Regions from separate parts of the Shewanella sp. S23-S33 genome, predicted to be linked through region 1. Evidence: riboswitches for the same ligand, from Rfam matches in the RefSeq annotation. Region 1 holds a riboswitch; the other holds the start of a gene.
What was found. A riboswitch is a leader RNA that binds a small molecule or an ion and turns the genes downstream of it on or off. The one in region 1 is predicted to bind lysine.

Region 1 (11,964 bases):
AGATTGGGTATTACGTTGCGGCTTGGCGACCTTAAACTGCAATTTCTGCGCGAGTGCAGCATCACGTAGACCACGATCAATCAAATAATACTGGCCGAGTAAACGGATATGGCTATCGACTAAGTTTTCAAGATCTTCATGACCTTGTAATAGATAGTAGGACGGACGACGTTGGGCGATCATCAAGGCAACCACTTGTCGGAATACTTGTCCGCGCTTGGTGGCATTACCTTTGATCTGCGGCGATGCTAACAGCTTGTTTGCAGTATCGAAATCGGTACCAAACCACGCCCACAATCCATCACCAATACCATGAACTTCGCCATGATTTGGCGCCGAAGATAATGGCACGGTATTCAGATAATCTTGAACGATGCGCTTACGAGCAGGTTCAGTGTTTTCACCTTGTTGGTACACGCGCACACTGGCCGAGCCAATTTGCAGTAACTTATCTTTAATACTCAAGGTTAAACCTTGGGAAGAATGGCGGAATTTCTCAATCTGAGTCGCAAGTGTACTGCCACCCGCGGTAGAGACATTCATACCAACCATTTCAGCAATTTGGCTCATGCCTGCCACCACAAAACGTGGCCAGTCGATCACAGGATTGAGTTTCTCTTCCGTCGTCCATAACTCGCGGTTTTCAATAAACAGTAAAGTATTAACGATTTCATTGGGGATCTTATCGTCGTCCTGATAAACCCGTTTAGGATAGGCAAATTCGTATAAATCGGTATTGCGGCAATCGAGCAACGTCAATCCAGATTGGGCCTTTTCATGGTAAGGCGGAAAAAATCCAAGTTGAGCGTATTCCTGCAACGCTGGCGAAAACGCCACTTGTTGCGTTACCTGAAAATTCCGTTGCAATAACCTATCAATATATTGAGGTAACTTACTGTAGCCATGGCGCTCATCAAAAGGACCATAACTAGGATAAATAACCGCTTGGCTCGGTGAGCTTTCTAATTCATAGGTGAGCGTCTTAGCATATTGATTGATGAATTTTGCTTGGTAAAACGAAGTTTTAACCTCAAGTCCAATCAGCAATGCAGCGCAGCAAATCAGAATGAAAAATAAGAACCAGACCCTGCCCTTTGATCTGGCTTTACGCGGCGGCTTAACCTTAGCTTTAGGCTCAGGTTGTGGTGGACGAGGACGATAATTTTCGAACTTCATCTCTGATGTGGAATTAGGCAAAACAGCTCCAAAAAAACACTAAAATATTCATCTTTCATGCAACTCAGCAAATCCGTTGCCACTCAGTAAAGCAAGATATCAAACTCATCTAGCCATTATCCGGCTCTATTAATTAGTCTTAGTACCCATTATGTTCCACACTTTATCAAACCTAACTTCACTGTAAAGAAGGGTGCCTGTGACCCACAACCGCCACTAATCAATACTAATGTTAAGCTGATAGTACATTTTGCCAAATATTAATTTGTTGATATCAAGGTATTTTCAGCGATTAAGGCAATAGACAGTATGACTTAAAAACAAAACGAGCTAATTTAAGTCGCATAAAAAGAATGAGTCGCTCAATAATTACACGCTATTAACGAAGCCTCATCCCACATATTCATGCGCATCCCAGATAAATTCACGAAAATGTTTGCGACAGACAGACTCGTAACTTTCATTACCACCAATCGCCACTTGCTCACCCTCGCGCATCACCTTGCCTTCACCATCAAGACGCACCACCATGTTAGCCTTACGTCCACAATGGCAAATAGTCTTCAACTCAACTAATTTATCGGCCCAAGCTAATAAATAATGACTGCCGCTAAAAAGTTCGCCTTGAAAGTCCGTTCTTAGGCCATAGCAGAGTACAGGAATATCAATATTATCGACCACATGCGTCAGCTGCTTAACCTGTTCTTTACTCAAAAACTGACACTCATCCACCAGCACACAACTTAATGGCGTAGCTTGATGCACATCGCTAATCATTTGAGTCAAATCATCTTGGCTACTAAATACCTGTGCTTCGGTTTCAATGCCAATACGTGAGGCCACTTTACCTTTGCCATATCTGTCATCTATGGAGGCTGTCATGACCAAAGTATTCATACCGCGTTCACGGTAGTTATAGGATGACTGTAATAGGGAAGTGGATTTACCCGCGTTCATTGCCGAATAATAAAAATACAATTGAGCCAAGACTTATACCCTTTAAAAACGTTATCGCTTACGCGTCTGCTACCAGAGCCAAATTGAGCGCTAGTCTAACATTGCGCTTCACATCAGAACACTAGCAGCCGCTAAGCTTTTATCATGAAATTCTGCAATGACACCAACTTATCAATCATTTTAATCCCCAATCGCCTCCTGAAATATTTCTAGTCCACTTCATTTAATACTCTTCCCTGCAAAAAACATAAAAAACGTCCCGATGCCGTTCAATTGTTAATGAAAGCTTAACTGAAACTTAAATGTTGTTTCATAAGGAAAAATTAGTAAAAGTTAAATTTAAAAAGTGCGATCTACCTCCAAAGTAATAGGTATAAATGGGCTTGCGCTCAAAAAACAAACACAAATTTAACAGTAATATTTCATTCGAGACAAAACGTGCTCAATTAAAAAAAGAAAAGTATTCGATAGCTTGCAAATTGAGACCAACGGTCAAAGCACTAATCTACCCTGCAAACTTTAGTGCTCCACTCCGTCCTTTATTCGCATATTGGATCAAATGGAGATTATGATGAGAATTTTCACCTCTAGAAAACTGGCATATTTAGTTGCCTTAGCACTAACTGGCGCCCTTGTTGGCTGTGGCGATGATGGTAAAGATGGTGTGGATGGAGCACCAGGAACGCCCGGTATCCCTGGAACACCCGGTGAACCTGGAACACCCGGTGAGCCTGGAACACCGCCCCCTGTCACCAGTTCTACTATGACTAACGTCAAAGTGATCAACTATAGCTTTGGCGAAGGCAGTATCACTTACGAATTTGAAATTACAGATGAAAACAATAACCTAATCAACGGACTGTTAAATGCTCAAGCCAAAGTGGCGGCACTAACAGATAAAGGCTTCATCACTAACCGCACCGAAGCTGATAAAAATGGTGTTGCAGATAACGTCCATATTGGCGGTGAAGCAACTCAAGCAACCGTCGGCGCTGAATTGACCGCTTTAGCTGATGGTCATTACCAATTTAAAGTACCAATGAAAGGGGTTAATCCAAGCACTGAAGGTATCGTTTGGTTACGTGTCGGTGGTAATAATGGTATTGCGACCTCTAAACCTCTGGTCGTTAACAAACCTGAAGGCACTCATTCAACCACAACTGATAGTTGTTACTCTTGCCATATCGACTACTCAACAAGTCCTCGTCGTCATGCAAGCTATGTCGCTACTGGCATGGACAGCGAAGTCACCTTCGTGGAGGGCTGTTTAGTGTGTCACGGTTCAGTCAGCCGCGCAGTTGTCAATGCTGAAGGTTTCTCTACGGGTGGCTATGCGACAAACACCCTATCTAAAATTGGTCATATCAATCACCAAGATTTTACTAAAGACTTTTCAGTACAAAACTGTACATCTTGTCACGTTGAAGCACCTAAAAACATCAACGTAGCTGGACCCGGTTGTATTGATTGCCATGACAGTGGTGGCGTACCAGGGGCTATTATCCCAAGTAATGGTGCGGATCTGCGCATTATGCACGAAAGCAAAGCGGGTATAACCGAACGCCAAGCGATTCGCGCTAAGTATAAATTGAGTCTATCAACACCTGTTAAAGTAGATGATATTTCTACCAAGACAGACCACTATGCGCCGACAGGTACTGCGGCAGCAGTAACCGCCCCAGGCTGGTGTACAACGCTGACAGTGAAAGACACCGATGGTAACGTCTTTAGCATTAAAGACAACTTTAACTATTCTAGCCCGCTAGTATATGACGCTAAGAAACCCGTAGTTTATGCGGGCGCTTATTTACATTCCTATGAAAATGGCAGCTTAGTGGGTCGCCCAGGTAACCGTACTAACTACTACTATGGTTACAACACTGACGGCACTAAAAATATCTGTCATTTACTGACAGATATCAGCGCAGTGAATGCTAACTATGTTTATTCTGCCCGCGTGACATTCAGTACCGCTGGTTGGATGGAATATGATGGCAAGCAACGCTACCAAAGTAATGGCAGCCTAAGAGCGACAGGTTATGATGGTTCTATGGGCATATCCTTTACGGCTTACTCAGATATCGTTAACCCTGTCACCACTCAAAAGGTCTCTGGCTTCGAACGTCGTGAGATAGCAAGTACTAACAGCTGTACTACTTGTCACAACGATGCCACTGCGTTCCACAAAAATGGTGCCTTCGATGAAGGTGGTAATGCTTGTATCGCCTGCCATGACAACGGCATGGCACGTACATCAGCAGCCTTAGGCGCTGGTTTTGGTCCTATGGTACACAGCTGGCACTGGGGTAATGGCGCTAAAGTCGGTGAAGTTAAAGCTGATGGAACTCAAGCGCAAACCGCAAACGGTGCAGGCGCAATTGAAGCCTCAACTAGCTGTGTTGCCTGTCACGAAAAAGCGATTGATTTAGGCAAAGTGCCCAATCAATACATTCTTGAGCCAGGTAACAAAATGACCAGTCCTGTCACCGCTAACTGTTATGCCTGCCACACTAGCGATTCTGCTAAGGCGCATATGGCAAGCAACGGTGGTGAAATCAGCGTACCAAGTGTGGCTGATTGGTTTAAACAACCGACCTCTGAATCCTGTGCAGTATGTCATGACACAGGTAGAAGTTCTGGTATTGATAAATACCACAAGTTTACTCGCTAATTAATCATCTCATCATCGCGTGATTAAGAAGTAAGTAAAAAGCGGTACCTATTTTCCCTGCAAGGAAATAGCCAAAGGAGTCTCGCTAATGCGAGGCTCCTTTTTTACTTAGACATTCCCGATAACAAGCCATTTTCAGCCCTATTTAAGTTACTAACGTTACAGTCCTAAAAAAACAACAATTCAAAGGAAGTCACTCAATTATGCGTAAAAGTTTTATTGCCATCGCCATCGGCGCCACTCTCACCGCCGGATTCATGGCAGGTTGCAGCAGCACAGAAACTAAAGCACCTAACGTTATCTCGGTACAAACCCAAAACCCGCTGTTCCAAGCCAGTAACCTGCAATATCAAGCCCCTGATTTTAGCCTCATTAAGAATGAGCACTTCGCGCCAGCCCTAGAGCAAGGCATGGCAGAGCAGTACCAAGAAATTCTCGCAATAGCCAATAATCCGGCAGCAGCAACCTTCGATAATACGATAGTGGCTATGGAGAAAAGCGGCGCCCTACTCAACCGTGCATCAAGCGTGTTTTATAATTTAGCAGGGTCGAATAGCAATCCAGAACTGCGTAAAATCCAAGGCGAAATGGCGCCCAAAATGGCGGCCCACTCAGATAATATCAACTTAAACCCAGCGCTATTTGCCCGTATCGAAGCCATCTATAACGACCGCACTAACTTAGGGTTAACCCCAGAAGCCGTACGTTTGGTTGAGGTATATCACCAACGCTTTATCATGGCTGGGGCTAAACTTACCGATGAACAAAAAGTTAAAATCCGCGCGTTAAATGAAGAACAATCAACACTAACGAATGAGTTCTCTCAGCGTTTATTACGCTTAACCAAAGAAATCGCCGTTGTGGTGGATTCAAAAAGTGAACTTGCTGGATTAACCGACGGTGAAATCACTTCAGCCGCGAACGATGCCAAAGCGGCAGGTCACGATGGCAAGTATCTGATTAACATCACCAACACCACTCGCCAACCTGTGTTGGCATCACTGGAAAACCGTGAGCTACGCCAGCGTATTTGGGAAGCCTCAGCGAACCGTGGCTTAACTGGTGAAAACGAAACTGCGTCACTCGTATCTCGTTTAGCGAAACTCAGAGCCGAGCGCGCAACACTATTAGGCTATGAAAACTGGGCAAGTTATCGATTAGCACCGCAAATGGCCAAAACACCCGAAGCGGTTTACAGCATGTTTGGTTCAATGGTGCCTGCGGTAGTTGCTAACACAGAGAAAGAAGCGGCCGACATTCAAGCGATGATCACTAAAACCGGTGTGAAATTTGAACTGGCACCGTGGGACTGGGAGTTTTACGCAGAAAAAGTCCGCCAAGAAAAATACGCCCTCGATGCCAATAGCATCCGCCCATACTTCGAATTTAACCGTGTGCTCGAAGACGGCGTATTCTACACACTCAAAGAACTCTATGGCGTCACCTTAAAACCACGCCCAGATTTACCGGTTTACCATCCCGATGTGAAAGCCTACGAAATGTTTGATGCCGATGGCTCAAGCATGGCCATTTTCTACGCCGACTATTTTGCCCGTGAAGGTAAACGTGGTGGCGCTTGGATGAGTTCGTTCGTCGGTCAATCCTTCCTCGAAGGCACTAAACCTGTGGTCGTCAACGTGATGAACATAAAGAAAGCGCCCGAAGGTCAACCCACATTCGTCAGCTATAACGAAGTCACCACTATGTTCCATGAAATGGGTCACGGCACCCACGGAATGTTCTCTAAAGTGACTTATCCAAGTCTGGCGGGCACCTCGGTTTCACGCGACTTTGTCGAATTCCCATCGACGTTTGAAGAAGATTGGGCCGCCCATCCAAAAGTGTTAGCGAACTACGCGAAACACTACGAAACGGGCAAACCCATTCCCGATGAACTGCTGCAAAAACTGCTGAAATCTGGCAGCTTCAACCAAGGCTTTGACACACTGGAATACATGGCCGCCGCATTAGTAGACATGGAATGGCATTCATTAAGCCCAGATACGCCGCTGCAAGATGTACCAACCTTTGAAGCCAATGCTTTGAAAAAGCACGGCTTAAACATTAGTGCCGTACCTCCGCGTTATAAGTCGACCTATTTTGCCCACGCCTTCCCCGGCGGTTACTCGGCAAGTTATTACGCTTATATGTGGAGTGAGATTTTAGCGGCGGATGCGTTTGCCTATGTACAAACCCAAGGCGGGCTCAATCGTGAAATCGGCATGAAGTACCGCAAAACGATCCGTGAAGTGGGTAATAGCATAGCGCCAATGGACGCCTACAAAAACTTCCGCGGACAAGAACCCACCACAGAAGGCTTACTTAAACGCCGCGGTCTAGATCAAGCACGCTAAGCTAAGAGTTGATAGCCTTAATGCGATAGGCTATAGATAAAGACAAACTCAGCCTTAACCAAAAAAATCAGCCAGCATAATGCTGGCTGATTTATTTTGACTTATTTGTCGTGAACGTTTGCAGTGAAAGGTTTCAATTAACGTCTAGCTAATTGCGCCTTTAGATTTGATTTTAAGTACGATAATACTGATCACAAATGCCACACTACAAGCCACTAAACCAGCGACAACAGACTCGGTAAATCCAAGTGCCACATAACCCACTAAGCTAATAAACGCCGCAATGAGTGCATAAGGTAGCTGAGTCACCACATGGTCGATGTGGTGGCAACTGGCGCCCGTAGACGACAAGATAGTCGTGTCGGAAATCGGCGAGCAATGATCGCCAAATACAGCACCCGCCAGCACAGAGGCAAGCATAGGCAACATCATGCCAGTGTGACTTCCCATCGCCATATCAGCAGCAATCGGCAACATGATCCCGAACGTACCCCAGCTAGTACCAGTTGAGAACGCGGTAATACCTGCTAGCACAAACATTAAGGCGGGTAAAAACGCGAACGGAATATTTCCTGTTGCTAAACTCGCCATAAACTTACCGGTTTCGAGTTGACCAATCACACCTGCGATTGTCCAAGCAAATAACAGGATGTAAATCGCCGGCAGCATAGAGCGAGCGCCCTGCACTATACCTTTGACTATCATCAATTTCTCAACGCCTTGCACTAAATTCAATATCAGCGAAACCGCTAGACCAATTAATGCACCAAAGAAAAGTGATGAACTGACATCGGTTTTCTCAAAAGCAGAAATAATATTAAATTCAATCCCTTCCGCCGCGAGTACTTGAGCGCCACTGTTAATCATAAAATAGAGGGTTGCAAATACCAACACGGTAATCGGCAGAAATAGACCTAAAATCTTACCGGTTTCGGCTTCAGGTAAATCCGCGTTAGCCCCAGGCGGTAATCCTTTAGACTCATCGTATAAATTACCACGTTGGGCATTGAGCTCATGCTCACGCATTGGCCCAACATCTAATCCCATAAAGACAACAAAAAGTAATAATAACAAGGAGAAGATTGCGTAAAAGTTCATTGGGATCATTTGAATAAAAATACTCAAATGACCCGTATCAGCAAAACCATGGGCAGTTAATATCCCGCCAATGAGTGCGATAATATAAGCGCCCCAGCTCGAAACTGGAGAAATAACGCACACAGGCGCGGCAGTAGAATCTAATAAATAAGCTAACTTAGCACGGGAAACATAATAACGATCGGTAACAGGTCGAGCGACCGAACCAACAACTAAACTATTGAAATAATCATCAATAAAAACTACGCAACCTAAAAACATGGTCAATAGTTTAGCATCACGTTTATTACGTATATGTAAACGAGCCCAATCGGCAAAAGCCCGCGCGCTGCCACTTACGGTAATTAACGCTGTAATCATTCCCAGTACAATTAAGAAACCGAGAATATATAAGTTCCACGAATTTAGACCTTTATCAGTCCAAAAAAGCCCTTTAACGCCATTAAATACAAACTCACCCGTTGCTAAAGGTGAAAATTGATTGAGCAATAAAGCACCAATTAAAATACCTAACCCCAAAGAAAGCAGTACACGGCGAGTCAAGATCGCCAACACGATAGCCACCGCAGGCGGCAACAAGGAAAGTGCCGAATCGGCATAATTCATAACAGTCATTGATTATTATCTTCGTTAAATACGAATGGAGGGCGACTGAACTGGTGGGAAAAGGCAATAGATACCCAAGGTCACCTGTCCTATCAGTAGCGCTCCATAGTAACTATTCCCAATATCCATATCGGAAAATACTATGGCAGTGCTGCACCTATTAGGTACAACCCCAGCAGTTGATCGTGATAAATCGAACCACTTCGGCACCAAATCCTTTCGCAATCGATCAACGGAATCACCCTACTGATCACTACTAATATTTGGCGCGCCTCTACTTCTAAGAACGCCCTTGCACGGGCGTGAGGCACATAAAAACATAAGCGGCTTAGCAGATGCTACCACAAAGCCACTTAATGTGACCTAGATCACAGATAAAATCAACTGAGACTTGTAATCAGCTCAGGAACCGCCTCAAACAGATCTGCAACGAGTCCATAATCGGCAACTTGAAAAATCGGCGCTTCAGGATCTTTGTTGATTGCAACGATGACTTTAGCGTCTTTCATGCCGGCTAAATGTTGAATCGCGCCAGAAATACCGACGGCAATATACAAGTTTGGCGCAACGATTTTACCGGTTTGACCCACTTGTAAATCGTTAGGCACAAAACCTGCGTCAACTGCAGCGCGTGATGCGCCAACTGCTGCGCCGAGCTTATCAGCAAGTTGCTCCAACATGCCGAAGTTTTCACCACTGCCCATGCCTCGGCCACCAGATACGATAATGCCAGCATTGCCTAACTCTGGACGGGCAGAAACTGTCAGCGATTGAGAAACAAACTGAGTTCTCGCTTCAAACACTTTATCGAGTGTCGTCACAGCCGCACTGTTACCTTCTGGCGCAGCGTCAAACGCACTGGCGCGCACTGTCATCACTTTAATGGCATCATGGCTTTGCACTGTCGCTAAGGCATTACCCGCATACACAGGGCGCACAAAGGTGTCCGCATTGACGACGGTAATAACTTCTGAGATTTGCGCGACATCTAATAAAGCCGCCACGCGCGGAAGCGTATCCTTACCTAAACTTGAAGCCGAGGCCAGAATGTGACCATAGTTTGGCGCTAAGTCTACCAGCAATTTGGCAAAATTTTCCGCTAAATGCGCTTCATACACGCTGGCATCGGCAACGAGTACTTGGCTAACGCCTTGTAGTGCCTGTGCCGCTTGGACAACCGCGCCACATTGGTGACCCGCAACTAAGACATGTACTTCATCGTCTATGGCACGGGCAGCGGTAACAATTTTTGCCGTATCGAGTTTCAGTGCTGCATTATCATGTTCAGCTAATACTAAAATGGCCATTTAGATCACCTTCGCTTCATTTTTTAACTTTTCAACTAGCTCAGCTACCGACGCTACCATGATGCCCGCTTTACGTTCAGCTGGCGGAGTGACCTTCACAATCGTTTGGTGACTCTTTAACGTCACGCCTAAGTCTGCCACAGTAAATACTTCTAATGGCTTACGCTTAGCTTTCATTATGTTAGGCAATGAAGCGTAACGGGGTTCGTTCAAACGTAAATCGGCGGTCACAACAGCAGGTAAAGGCAGTTTAAGAGTTTGCATGCCGCCGTCAATTTCACGGGTGACTTGTAATGTATTCGCTTCTAATTTGATTTCTGAAGCAAAGGTTGCCTGTGGCATATCCATTAACGCGGCAAACATTTGGCCAGTTTGGTTATTATCACCATCGATGGATTGCTTACCAAAAATCACCAGCTCTGCTTGTTCTTTGTCTTGTACCGCTTTGAGCAATTTGGCGATAGACACTGGCACGAGCTCTTCTTCAGTATCGATATGAATCGCACGATCTGCGCCTAATGCAAGCGCGGTACGCAGTTGTTCTTGCACGGCTTTATTACCAATACTGACAACAACCACTTCAGTAGCGCTACCCGCTTCTTTTAAACGAACCGCTTCTTCTACTGCGATTTCACAAAAAGGGTTCAACGCCATTTTTAGGTTTGCAGTGTCAACACTTGTATTGTCAGCTTTGACCCTGACCTTCACATTGGCATCAACAACGCGCTTAACGGGCACCAATACTTTCATAGGGTTTCCTTCCTACACTTTCATGTACATGGACAAAACATTGGTTAATACCAATGCAGGATAGAGCAACTTTACGTCCTGTTAACGTTAACGTCAACCAAAGTCAAACGCCTGTTTGTATTTTTTAATCCGCTGCAACGGCCACTTTTTTGGACACTTATTTGAGGGAATAAGAAAAGTTCAAAAAATAAATAATATTTAATTTCCTTAAAACGCATAATTTTATTTGATTCGAGCTATATTAGTTTCTATCATTTAGGTGTTGTTCACCATTATCCTGTATTAAAAATAGAGTGGGACGAAAATAGATATGAGCGAATTTTTAGAGATATTAACTCACGGCCGTCGTTTTAAAGCTGCAGTAAAAGAACTTAGCGTTGAAGAGTTACGTGATTTAGCCGACAAATTAGATAAAATTTTAGTAGAACGCGAGTCTATGGCTGAGGAAGAAGAACAAGCCATGGCAGCTCGTAATGCTAAGATTGAAGAAATCCGTCAACAAATGGAAGCCGTTGGTTTATCAATTGATGACTTAGGTGGCGTAGCTGTTAAAGCTGCTGCGAAGAAACGCGCTCCTCGTCCAGCCAAATACCAAATTGAAGTTGACGGTGAAATGGTTCAATGGACTGGCCAAGGCCGTATGCCTACCGTATTTAAGAACGAGATCAACAAAGGTCGTTCTATGGAAGATTTCTTAATCTAATCCAACCAAGTGTGATGGCGCTAATTGCCAACACCAGTTTGCATAAAAGCTCGCATTAGTTGCGAGCTTTTTTATATCCATCAATCGTTTCAAACTTAAACAACAGCCGTTAATTCTGTACCTCACTCCCGCTCAAATTACGTTACAATTCAGCCTTAGTATTTACATCTGCTTTCAGTTACTCTTTGTTCACCCTCACTCGATTGAATAAAATAATGCAGATAAACAATAAGATAATGATAAGCTGCAGCATAATCGCTAGCTTAGTATCACAAACAACATTTGCCCAACTCAATACTGGAACAACATCCAGTAAACTCACTGCATTTACCCATGCTGAAT
Region 2 (11,964 bases), on a different contig from region 1:
CAGTTAAAAGGCTATGAATCACTCGACTACCTAAGACTCATCATTCAATACCCAGAGCAAGAGTTAGAAGTGATTGAGGCCGATGGTGGTTGGCCAGATATGACTCAAGAGAGCACCCGTTTCCCACTGCAATTTGAGCAGGCTAATTTAGGCTATTTAGAGTTAATTGCCGACCAAACACCCAATATCGCCTTGTTTAACAATTTCGCAATTATGTTGACGCGCTCAATCGTGATCCACAATGCCACAGAGCAAAGACAGCAACTGGCGCTAATGGAGGAACGTGGCGTAATTGCCCGAGAGCTGCACGACTCTTTAGGTCAAGTGCTATCTTTCCTAAAAATCCAAATTAGCTTATTACGCAAAAACTTAGATTGCAGTTGCCGCAGTCCAATCGTTGAGGCGCAGCTAACCGAAATCAACGAAGGTGTAAGCACTGCCTACGTGCAGCTCAGGGAGTTACTATCCACCTTTAGGCTCACAATTAAAGAGCCCGATCTAAAAAGTGCTTTAGAGGCTATGCTTGAGCAACTCAGGACAAAGACGAATATAAAGATAACCTTAGACTATAAACTTGCGCCACAATGGCTAGAGGCAAAGCAACACATCCACATACTGCAGATCACGCGAGAAGCGACGTTAAACGCCATCAAACATGCTGAGGCAAGCCTCATTAACATCCATTGCTATAAGGATGACGAGGGTATGGTCAATATTGATGTTTGTGATAACGGCATAGGTATTGGACATTTAAAAGAACGAGATCAACATTTTGGCATAGGTATAATGCATGAACGAGCCAGTAAGCTTTCAGGTAAAGTCGTGTTCAGCGACAATGATTTAAAGAGATTTAAACCTGCTATGGCAACCACGACTGAGCAAGGATGCAATGCACAAGACGACGCACTCAACCCTAACAGCCCATTAAACCTTATGCAGCACAGCAAGGGGTCAAGTGGCACTAGAGTGACGCTTATTTTCCCATCTCAACAGGAGCCTTCAAATGGGTAAACCTTATTCAGTACTAGTGGTCGATGACCATCCCCTCTTGCGCAAAGGCATCTGCCAGCTCATCGCTTCAGATCCTGACTTCAGCCTATTTGGCGAAGCCGGTAGTGGTTTAGACGCATTAACCGCAGTGGTCACCGATGAACCCGACATCATATTGCTCGATCTGAATATGAAAGGCATGACAGGCCTAGATACCCTCAACGCCATGCGCCAAGAAGGTGTTACCTCACGCATAGTAATTCTCACCGTTTCAGATGCAAAACAGGATGTTATCCGTTTACTTCGCGCTGGAGCCGACGGCTATTTGCTCAAAGATACTGAGCCAGATTTGCTGCTCGAAAAACTCAAAAATGCCATGCTTGGCCACAGGGTGATCAGCGATGAAGTAGAGGAATACCTTTACGAACTTAAAGATGCGACCGATGAACAAGAATGGATTTCAAGCCTGACCCCAAGGGAGTTGCAAATTCTACAGCAACTGGCGGAAGGCTTAAGTAATCGCATGATTTCAGAGCATTTACACATTAGTGAAGGCACAGTTAAAGTGCACGTGAAAAACCTACTGCGTAAAGCCAATGCTAAATCGAGAACCGAAATGGCGGTGCGCTACCTAAATAATTAAAGATACGAAAATAAGCTTGGTATCGCGCAAACAATAAAGGCAATCCCATGATTGCCTTTATGTTTTTATCAAATAGAGATTAAATAAATGATTACAAACCTTTCTCAATAAATTGCTGCCAACTCAATAGCGCCTGCTCAAAATCCTCAAGGCCACAATAAGCTTCTGACTCAGCATCATAGAGTGACATAGCCTCTTCTAATTCATATTCTTGCTCAAAGCCTAAGGTATTGGCAAAGACTCGCGCCTGTTCACGCTCTAACTCTAAGGTAAAATCATTACCAACAAGACGCCATGAACCTCGTTTATCGGCTTGAATTTCTTTTATCACACCCAACACTTGCTGAATTTTAGCTAACTCAGTCCCTAATTCTTCCGTAAACCATTGCCCAAGCACTTCATGATCCATGCTAAAGCTAGCCAAAAAAGTGCCAGTTAAACTGTTACGCCGAAATTCGTATTCCATTTTATTGTCTCTTTGATCTAAGCCTACTAATGCTAATTTTAACCTATCCTTGGCTAAGTTGCTTGCATCACTCAGCACATCAAATTTATGTCAATTAACGTTTACCTCATGTCGTTAAGCATAAGTACTGACTTCATTTTCATGACAAAATCAGTTAGTTTGTTTGGATGATTTTGAAAGTTAAATGGAATGCGATATGCACGAAGGGTTTATCTACAGTTTAGTGCTAAGCGGCGCCCAAGCGGGTTCCACCTTGAGCCTAGAACAGATCGAAAAATGGGATCCTCAGGATGGCCTACTCTGGTTACACCTTCGCTATCGCAATAAAAAGGCACGCCACTGGATACTCAATAGCGGTCTGCCTAAGGTCGAAAGTGATGCCCTACTCGCCCAAGACACTCGTCCCCGCGCTGTGATAACAGGTGAAGGCATATTACTCGCGTTACGCGGCGTCAACCTCAACCCCAATTCAGCTCCCGAAGACATGGTGGCCGTGCGTATCTATGCCGATAAACAGCGGATCATATCCACCTGCGATCGCGAGTTACAGTCGGTCAAAGATGTCGCCGAGCTGATCCTTGAGGGAAATGGGCCTACAACTACGGGGGACTTTATCGTCGCAATCTGCGAACGACTGACCAATCGTAAAGTCGAGTTTATTGATAAATTAGAAGAACAGCTCTCTGATTTAGAAGAACTAGTCGTCTCAGGCAATGTGAAAGACTTACGTACCGATATCGCCGAACTGCGCCGTCAAACTGTAGCCATTCGCCGCTATTTAGCCCCACAGCGCGAAGCATTCTCGAAAATGATTTCCGAGCAATTCAGCCTATTTAAAGATACCGAACGACTCAAGCTGAGGGAAACAAACGATAAACTTATCCGCACCATTGAAGATCTCGATGCCCTGCGCGATAGGGCTAATGTAACTCAAGAAGAATTACTCAGTCAGCAATCGGAGCAACTCAACAAACGCTTATATTTCTTATCCTTAGTGTCAGCAATCTTCTTACCGTTGGGCTTTTTAACAGGCTTACTTGGGGTCAATATTGGCGGGATACCGGGCGCGGACAACACTTGGGCCTTCGCCACCTTCTGCGGCATATTAATCTCACTCGTCGCCCTGCAAATGGCGCTGTTTTATCGATTTAAGTGGTTATAGCCACCTTAAAACAACAAAGCCAATCGATTAGGATTGGCGTTGTTTTCGTTCATTCTTATAAGCTGAATGTTATGAGCTAATGCTTATGCTCTAAGCGGGCGATTATGTCGTTGGCAACTCAAACACATGAGTCATGACTTTATAAAGCTCTGTTCCTTGGTGCACAGACGCCGAAGCAAAGTGCAAAATCGGCACGCAGTCCTGCGGTAAACTGACCGTTTTTAGCTCATCCGCCGTACCGTATAAATCCATACGCAGTAAATTCACTAAGGGCTGTCCCGCTGCCAGTGGTTCACCCACAGGCGCGAGGTATTCCACTAAGCCAGCGCTTGGCGCGTGATACTTTTTATAGTCCTTAAGGTAACAACCAAAGCGCGGCATTTTAGCGGGCGCAACGGTTTCAGCGATCACGCCTCGGTGGCTTAAATATGCCAAAATCCCTTGTGCATCAACCAGTGCATCCTCAAGACAGACGCGCTCTTGGCTCGCCAATTCCAAGGTTAACGCTGATACTGCAACTCCTAAATCGCGCCCTTGAGATTTTGCAAAATCACTCAATTGCCACCAAGGACAAAACGCCGCCTCATCCATGGCGCCACCAAAGGCATTGGGGATAATGAGCGTATAAGGGATCGACAAAAACTGCGCAGCAGCTAAGTCATATTCAGGACAATACAAGTGCTTACAAGACTTAGGACCGGTGTGCAGATCGAGCACTATATCCGCGCCATGGGCCATAATCTGCAGGTTAACCGCGAGCCTATGGCCAGTAGTAATGCCCCATTCATGACGCAATTTTTGCTGACAAGCTTCAACCAAAGTACTGCGATAGGCTTGGATCAGCTCGCTATCACTCAGCTTGGCATGTTCGCTATACCAAATCGGCAAATCGATAACATGATTCAAATACTCACGATTCCAATTCGCGCCTGTAATAGGGTCAAATCGGCCAAGGGTAAACTCACCACTTTTTTGGTTGATACCGAGTGGATTCGCCAATGGCACTAAGGTGATTTCGCCGCGGATGTCACAGTGTTCAAGCTGCTTCATCAACTGATAAATCACCGCATTACCTTGTACTTCAGCACCGTGGACATTGGCCTGAATATACACTTTGGGGCCAGTCGCCTTATCGTCACTCGGCTTGAAATGGTAGATAGGCAAAGTGAGTGCTTGCCCTGCGGCAAGCTCCCCGATTTGCAGAGACGATGTTGTCGGCAACATACTAAACGCCTTCGAACAGATTTTGATGCAGCGATTTAACCACTTGCGCCGCTTCCGATTCTGCCACTAACACACACAGATTATGTGGGCTGGCACCTTGGCAAATCATCCGCACATTGTGCGGCTCTAACACTTCAAATACACGGCGACAGATACCTGGCGTCGTCGCAATACGATTACCGATAATTGCCACTAAGGCCAATCCATCTTCAACTCGCACACGACAATGCTGTGATAATTCTTGCAGCAATGCCTCACTCAACAGACCTTGACCACTCGAATCTGAACCAGTTTTATCGAGGGTTAGAGACACATTCACTTCTGATGTGGTAATCAAATCCACACTGATCTTATGTCGCGCTAATGTCGCAAAGGTTTCCGCTAAAAAGCCCTGCGCATGCAGCATTTGCAAGCTGTGAAGATTTAACAGGGTTTGATCGCGGCGCAAAGCCACAGCGCGGAATACGGGCGCATCTTCCACTTGATGACGGATCCAAGTTCCGCCCTTTTCAGGCTCTTTACTTGAACCCACAAACACTTGAATTTGCTGACGAACGGCAGGAAGAATAGTCGCTGGATGCAATACCTTGGCACCAAAGGTCGCCATCTCGGCAGCCTCATTGAAACTGATCTCGGCAATCGGAAAGGCATTGGGCGCCAAACGAGGATCCGTTGTATAAATCCCCGCGACATCGGTCCAAATCTCTACCGCTGAGGCGCGTAACGCTTCAGCTAACAGTGCAGCAGAATAATCACTACCGCCGCGACCTAACGTGGTCGTTTGACCCGATTCATCGGCACCGATAAAGCCTTGTGTCACAATCACTTGCTCCGCTAACAGTGGCTGTAGATAATCACGAGCTAAAGTCGCAATCTTTTCAACCTGAGGTTCAGCGCGGCCAAAGTGGCTGTCAGTACGTAATACTCGGCGCACATCGAAGGCACTTGAGTTGACACCTTTCTCGCGGATCACCGCCGAAAACAACGCCGAAGAACATTGCTCACCGAGGGACAACAACTCATCCATAGTCGCTTTGCTGCGTTGTGATGCGAGCGCTTCACTCAATACCGACATGCGACTCAATAATTTATCTAATGCGGCGGCCACATCGTTAGGACGACCGAGCTTATCTAAAATCGCATATTGAATTTGGGCAATTTGTTTTAATCGCTGTAATCGGCCATCGTCGTTGATCGATTCTTGGGTCAATTCCACTAGTAGATTCGTCACGCCGCTCGAAGCGCTGACCACGACTAAACGACAATGAGGATTAGCTAACACTATGTCGGCACAGCGATTCATAGCGTTATAGTCGGCGACTGAGGTGCCACCAAATTTTGCGACAACGAGGGACATTAGCGCACCTCCGTGAAACACGTAGGGCAACAAATAAATGCAGATTGAATAAGATATTGATTAACTAACATGATCACACTCCGAACTGACTTCGTTCGAAGAGCCTGGTGCTCAATGATAACGCACCCCAAAAGAAGGGAAACAGCAATCGTCACCAGAAGCTCTCCACCAATTACAGGTGACAATCGTCAGGATTCAGCCTGAGCGACCGACATAAACATGCAGCAACCATATCTATGCCTCGGCGTTAATCTCCCTCATCAGTCATCGCTGGAGTTTGTGCTCCTCTGACCGACTACCTAGTTAACGCTCCTCTTCTGTTCCTTTCCTAGGAAAGGGACGAAAAAAGTAGCAATAAACCCCTAATGAAGTCAATGCTAATTTCATAACAAATGAACAATTTAAATAAAATCTTTTGAAAACAACTAAATGTTCAAATCGGGTAGCTCGTATACCAGCTGCACATAATCTCTAAATTTGCCTAAACACACTTCATCATGTCCATCCAAGGTGCAAGGCACTAAGCTCACATCCCCTTGTTCGACAACATAAATCGCATATTGATTAAATTTCTTACCCAATTGCAATGCCATCGTTCTATCGATAAACACGGCCCAACTTTTTTCCATGTGGGATAAATCCGGTGCAGCGCCCACTAAAGCACGATAAGGGCTACCGAGTAATTCAATTTCACGAAGAAGTTGGCGATCGAGTAAACGGTTTTGGCTAGGAGAGAGAAGCTTTGAAGCGGGATTATGAGCGGTAATAACAGCAAAGGAAAAATCACAGGATAATGCTTGAGTCAGCAAAAACAACGGCGCTTGGTAACATTGCCACAAATTTTGAGTCGTATTGTCCATTGGTAGTCTAGTCGAAAAATGAACCCAAGCTAGTGTAGCAGAGTGATTGTAAAATCCAAAGAGGCGTGAACTGGCTCACAGGAATAAGAAATACATTAGTTATACTAATCAATAGCTAAAGTAAATATCATGGTAAAAACCCCTGCTCACCTAAAATTTGTTAACATTTCATTTGTTAACAAATGACTAAAACGAGTACAATGTACGTACTGGTGAGTTGAAACAGATTGAGCAAGATGCTTATCGTTCAATACAGTTTGTTACATATATCGCTTAAAGTAACGTGAACTGACCGGGCATCTGTTTAAAATCTGTTCTACATTTGATTTGTCTTTTAAACATTTAAAAAAAACAATAGTTAAGGAACTTATTCTAACTATTGCTTATCGAAGTTGGTACTGATTACGTTTTCTCGTATTACACTTAAACGTGCACTTAATCTACATCCAGATATAGATGTCACCGTAAAGATTTTCCTTTTGAGCACAAAGCAGTTCAAGGAAGTATCAACGCTTTTATGAATATAAGAGCCCGAAGTAAGTTGCTCTTATTGGTTAGTATAAACTGATTAAAATTTAGGTAAATAATATGCAAAATCCGCACATTCTGATCGTTGAAGATGAAGCCGTTACCCGTAACACGCTGAGAAGTATTTTCGAGGCAGAAGGGTATGTGGTAACTGAGGCCAATGATGGCGCAGAAATGCATAAGGCTATGCAGGAAAACAAAATTAACTTGGTCGTTATGGACATTAACTTGCCAGGTAAGAATGGTCTATTGTTGGCACGTGAACTACGTGAAATCAACAACATCGGTCTTATCTTCCTGACAGGTCGTGACAACGAAGTCGACAAAATTCTTGGACTTGAAATTGGCGCGGACGATTATATTACCAAGCCGTTCAACCCACGTGAATTAACGATTCGTGCTCGTAACCTTCTGACTCGTGTCAACAGCGCTGGCGCTGAAGTCGAAGAAAAGAGCTCAGTAGAATACTACCGCTTCAATGATTGGAGCTTAGAGATCAACAGCCGTTCATTAGTGAGTCCACAGGGTGAATCTTACAAACTGCCACGTAGCGAGTTCCGTGCTATGCTGCACTTTGTTGAAAACCCAGGCAAAATTTTGACTCGTGCCGATCTACTGATGAAAATGACTGGCCGTGAACTTAAGCCACACGATCGTACTGTAGACGTGACTATCCGTCGTATCCGTAAGCATTTCGAAAGCTTGCCAGATACGCCAGAAATCATCGCAACTATTCACGGTGAAGGCTATCGTTTTTGCGGTAACTTAGAAGGCTAATAGCCCGCTAAGCGATATCCGCATTAGAAACTGGATTGGTTTGATAAAAATCTATTCACAAAAAACCAGATCCTAGGATCTGGTTTTTTTATGCCTGCTATTTGGCGTTTTTCAACTGCCTATCGAGGAAATCTGCCAGTGAGCGATATAAGTGATTACGCACTTTCTCGCCACGCATCGAATGTTTAGATCCAGGATAATCGATCATCTGGAACAGTTTGCCCTCATCCTGCAACGCCTTATAAACCCGAGTGCTGTTTTCAAACAAGACGTTATCATCGGCCATGCCGTGATACATCAACAAACCCGCTTGATAGTTTTTCACATAAGGGAACACACTGCTGGCTTCATAACCCTTTTCATTCCCCTCGGGATGAGCTAAATAACGCTCAGTGTAATGGGTGTCATACAAGCGCCAGTCGGTTACAGGTGCACCCGAAATCGCGGCTTTAAAGTAATCGGGCGCCTTAAATAGACTCATCAAGGCCATATAACCACCGTAACTGTGGCCGTAAATTGCCACATTATCGGCATCGACAAATGGCAGACTGCGTAAATAGTCCACTCCCACTTTTTGATCCTTGACTTCAGCTTCACCCAAGTGACGGTAAATCACTTGCTCAAACTTTGTGCCCCTGTGGGCGCTGCCGCGGTTATCCAACTGGAACACCACATAGCCTTGTTGAACCAGATACTGGGTAAAGTAGTCCTGCTCGCTCCAACTGTTGGTCACTAACTGTGCGTGCGGCCCACCGTAAACCCGTACAACGACAGGGTATTTCTTGCTCGCATCAAACGGCACAGGTTTGAATAAACGGGTTTGCAACACTTGGCCATCTTCGGCTTTCAGTTCACCAAATTCAGGGAGTTGCCACAGACTCGCATAGTCATATAAAGGATGGCCTTGCTTGACTTCATTTTGCTCAACCCAAGCCAGTTGCTGGCCCTTGTCACCGTGTAAACTGACCTGCGGTGGCTGAGATAAACTATTGAAATAATCCAGATACACACTTTGATTGTCGGCAAACACAGGGTCGTGCATGCCCGCTTGCTTGCTTACCCGCTCAACCTTGCCACCCGCTAAAGGCACGCGATAAAGTTGTTTCTCGATTGGCGTATCTTTGCGGCCAGTGAAATATACCCAACCAGCGGTTTCATCTATGTATTCCAACGCATCAACAGCCCACTCGCCCTGAGTCAATTGCGTTTTAAGTTTGCCTTTTAAGTCAAAAAGATACAGATGATTAAAACCGTCACGCTCAGATGCCCAAATAAAAGCCGATTGTTGTTTTAAAAAGTGCAGATCGTTATTGAGGTTCACCCAAGCGTTACTGCGTTCTTTCACTAAGGTTTTTGGCTTAGTCAGCGCATCTAACGCCACCAGTTGCAAATCTAGCTGATGTTGATCGCGGCTCTGCCACTGGAACGATAAATGTTTGCTATCGGGCAACCAATCGACCCGCGGCAGGTAAATATCTTTGCTCTTGTCTTCGCTGTTCTCTTCGCGCAGAGTCACCCAATTGATAGCTTTATTTTTTAGCGTGACCACACCGAGGGCGATGTCGACATTGTTTTTGCCGGCATAGGGATAGCGCTGCTCAGTAAGTTTAATACCGTCAGCATAGATTTCGTTACGGGTTACTTGCTCGACACCGGACTCATCAATACGGGTAAAGGCGATGGCCGATTCATCCGGCGCCCACCAATAACCTGTCATGCGATCCATTTCCTCCTGAGCGACAAACTCGGCCATGGCATTTTTAATCGCCCCGCCGCCATCGCTCGTCATAGCTTGGAGTTTTTTGGTCGCCAGATCTAACACATACAGATTTTGATCCCGCACGAAAGACACAAAATGTCCCTTGGGTGATAGGCGCGCATCTGTGGCAAACCCTTCGCCAATGGGAAGTTGGCTGACTCTGTTATCCACTAATGAAAAATAATACAGATTACCAGCAGCCGGAATTAATAGCGCTTGGCTATCATCGGCCCAGAAGTACTCCATAATGCCTTCGCCATAAATACGTTGGCGTTCGCGGCGGGCCTTTTCTTCATCGGATAATTCATTGCTTGCCAACTTATCGGCATTGAGCAATAGGCTAGATTTGCCAGTCTTTACATCCATCTGCCAGAGATCATAAAAGTTTTGATTGTCTTTACGGCCCGCAAGATAAGTGACGCGCTGACCATCGGGTGACAGTTTCAAACCACGAGGACTGGTGCCCGCTAATGCGGGCGAGGCATTCATTCGCTCAATCGTCAGTGGCAGTTTGCCGCCTTCCATTGCAAAAGCTGGGGTAATTGAAAACATAGCTGTCGAAATCATGGCCATTTGGCTCGCTATCAGTAGGGGAACGGCGCGCACCTTAAGTGAGCACGCAGGAAACCAAGTTAACCTATTTTTAATCATTATTATTCCTTGGAAACATAATCGCCTAAGATGTCAGCGATTAAAAACAAGCCGACATTGTGCCAGAGGCAAACCCTAAATAGAAATAGCATGCAATATGCCGATACAAATTAGGCCCTTGCGCCAAGCTCAATCCAAATAATCCCAAAAAGCCTTAATATTCGCTAAAAGCATCAGCAACATCGCTGAAATTGTCGACTAACTGAGTTATCATTCGCGGCAAATAACGAAATTGACCTCATTGTTGAACCTCTAAAGGACATAACATGCAGACTCTGGCCCAGTACCTGACCTCACAGGCAGTGAACGACTCCCTCTCCCACCTAATTTTAACCTTAGCCGACACCTCAAAAGCCATTAGCCATGCCGTTCGCCACGGTGCACTTGCGGGCGTGTTAGGCGCGACCGAGCAAGAAAACGTCCAAGGTGAAACCCAGAAAAAACTGGATATCATCACCAACGACATGCTCAAAGATGCCTTAAAAGCTGACGGTACAGTGCGCGGTTTAGCGTCGGAAGAAGAAGATCATGTGGTTGAAGTCAGCCAAAATGGTCAATATCTGGTGTGTTTCGATCCGCTAGATGGCTCATCTAATATAGATATCAACTCGTTAGTCGGCACCATTTTCTCCGTCCTGCCAGCCCCTGCTGGCGAGCTGACTGAAACCAGCTTTTTACAATCTGGCCGCGCACAATTAGCCGCAGGTTATGTACTTTATGGTCCATCGACCATGCTGGCATTAACCACAGGCCAAGGCGTGCAACTGTTTACTTTGCACCCAGAAACCAATGAGTTTTTACTGACGAATGCCGCCATGAGCATTAGCCCAGACACAGCCGAATTTGCCATTAACATGTCGAACCAACGTTTTTGGGAAGCGCCAATGCAAACCTATATTGCCGATTTACTGCTCGGTAAAATTGGCCCACGCGAAAAATCATTCAACATGCGCTGGATTGCGGCCATGGTCGGCGATGTACACCGCGTGCTATCTCGCGGTGGTATTTTCACTTACCCAACCGACAATAAAGATCCTAAAAAACCGTACAAACTGCGCTTGATGTACGAAGCCAACCCAATGGCCTTCTTAGTCGAACAAGCTGGCGGTAAGGCTTCTACCGGTTATGAAACCATTTTGGATATTCAACCAACACAAATTCACCAACGTGTTGCCGTGATTTTAGGTAGCAGCAACGAAGTCGACGCTTGCCTGAGCTATCACGGTATTGATTACAGTGAAGAGCCAAATATAGAGTAAGCCGAATCGCTTAGATTTTGATTTTTTTGGATAAAGCCACTGATTACAGTGGCTTTTTTTATTTATACGGCCTTGCGGCCGAGAAGGTCGTGGGGCTTCACCCCACACCCGACCAAAGAGGACTGCTCGTCCTATCCTCCTTGGATGCTCCATGACGTCCCCAACGGAGTTGAAAGCCCCTTGTGCTCATTGCCAAATCTGCTATCGCTTCCTAAGGATGCGTCCCTGCACCTGCGAAAGCTAGCTCGGCATCCATGCCGAGACTCACGCAATTTGTCTATTCGCCCT

Region 2: another riboswitch for lysine. It lies ahead of lysC (lysine-sensitive aspartokinase 3); the one in region 1 lies ahead of ACHA99_RS05605 (Na+/H+ antiporter NhaC family protein).

The regions. Positions count from the first base shown of each region.
Region 1 is NZ_JBHFFD010000019.1:128,332-140,295, reverse strand. Features, by position in the region: gene ACHA99_RS05625 (transglycosylase domain-containing protein) at 1-1,197, opposite strand, end outside; gene ACHA99_RS05620 (thymidine kinase) at 1,567-2,163, opposite strand; gene ACHA99_RS05615 (cytochrome C) at 2,705-4,804, shown strand; gene ACHA99_RS05610 (M3 family metallopeptidase) at 5,008-7,158, shown strand; gene ACHA99_RS05605 (Na+/H+ antiporter NhaC family protein) at 7,303-8,871, opposite strand; lysine riboswitch at 8,951-9,147, opposite strand; gene ACHA99_RS05600 (electron transfer flavoprotein subunit alpha/FixB family protein) at 9,243-10,169, opposite strand; gene ACHA99_RS05595 (electron transfer flavoprotein subunit beta/FixA family protein) at 10,170-10,919, opposite strand; gene ACHA99_RS05590 (H-NS family nucleoid-associated regulatory protein) at 11,230-11,622, shown strand; gene ACHA99_RS05585 (amidohydrolase family protein) at 11,838-11,964, shown strand, end outside.
Region 2 is NZ_JBHFFD010000069.1:92,873-104,836, forward strand. Features, by position in the region: gene narQ (nitrate/nitrite two-component system sensor histidine kinase NarQ) at 1-1,011, shown strand, start outside; gene ACHA99_RS19400 (response regulator) at 1,004-1,633, shown strand; gene ACHA99_RS19405 (YacL family protein) at 1,725-2,099, opposite strand; gene ACHA99_RS19410 (zinc transporter ZntB) at 2,296-3,261, shown strand; gene ACHA99_RS19415 (succinylglutamate desuccinylase/aspartoacylase family protein) at 3,364-4,485, opposite strand; gene lysC (lysine-sensitive aspartokinase 3) at 4,487-5,842, opposite strand; lysine riboswitch at 5,993-6,167, opposite strand; gene ACHA99_RS19425 (DUF3293 domain-containing protein) at 6,268-6,702, opposite strand; gene arcA (two-component system response regulator ArcA) at 7,291-8,007, shown strand; gene ACHA99_RS19435 (S9 family peptidase) at 8,105-10,417, opposite strand; gene ACHA99_RS19440 (class 1 fructose-bisphosphatase) at 10,684-11,676, shown strand.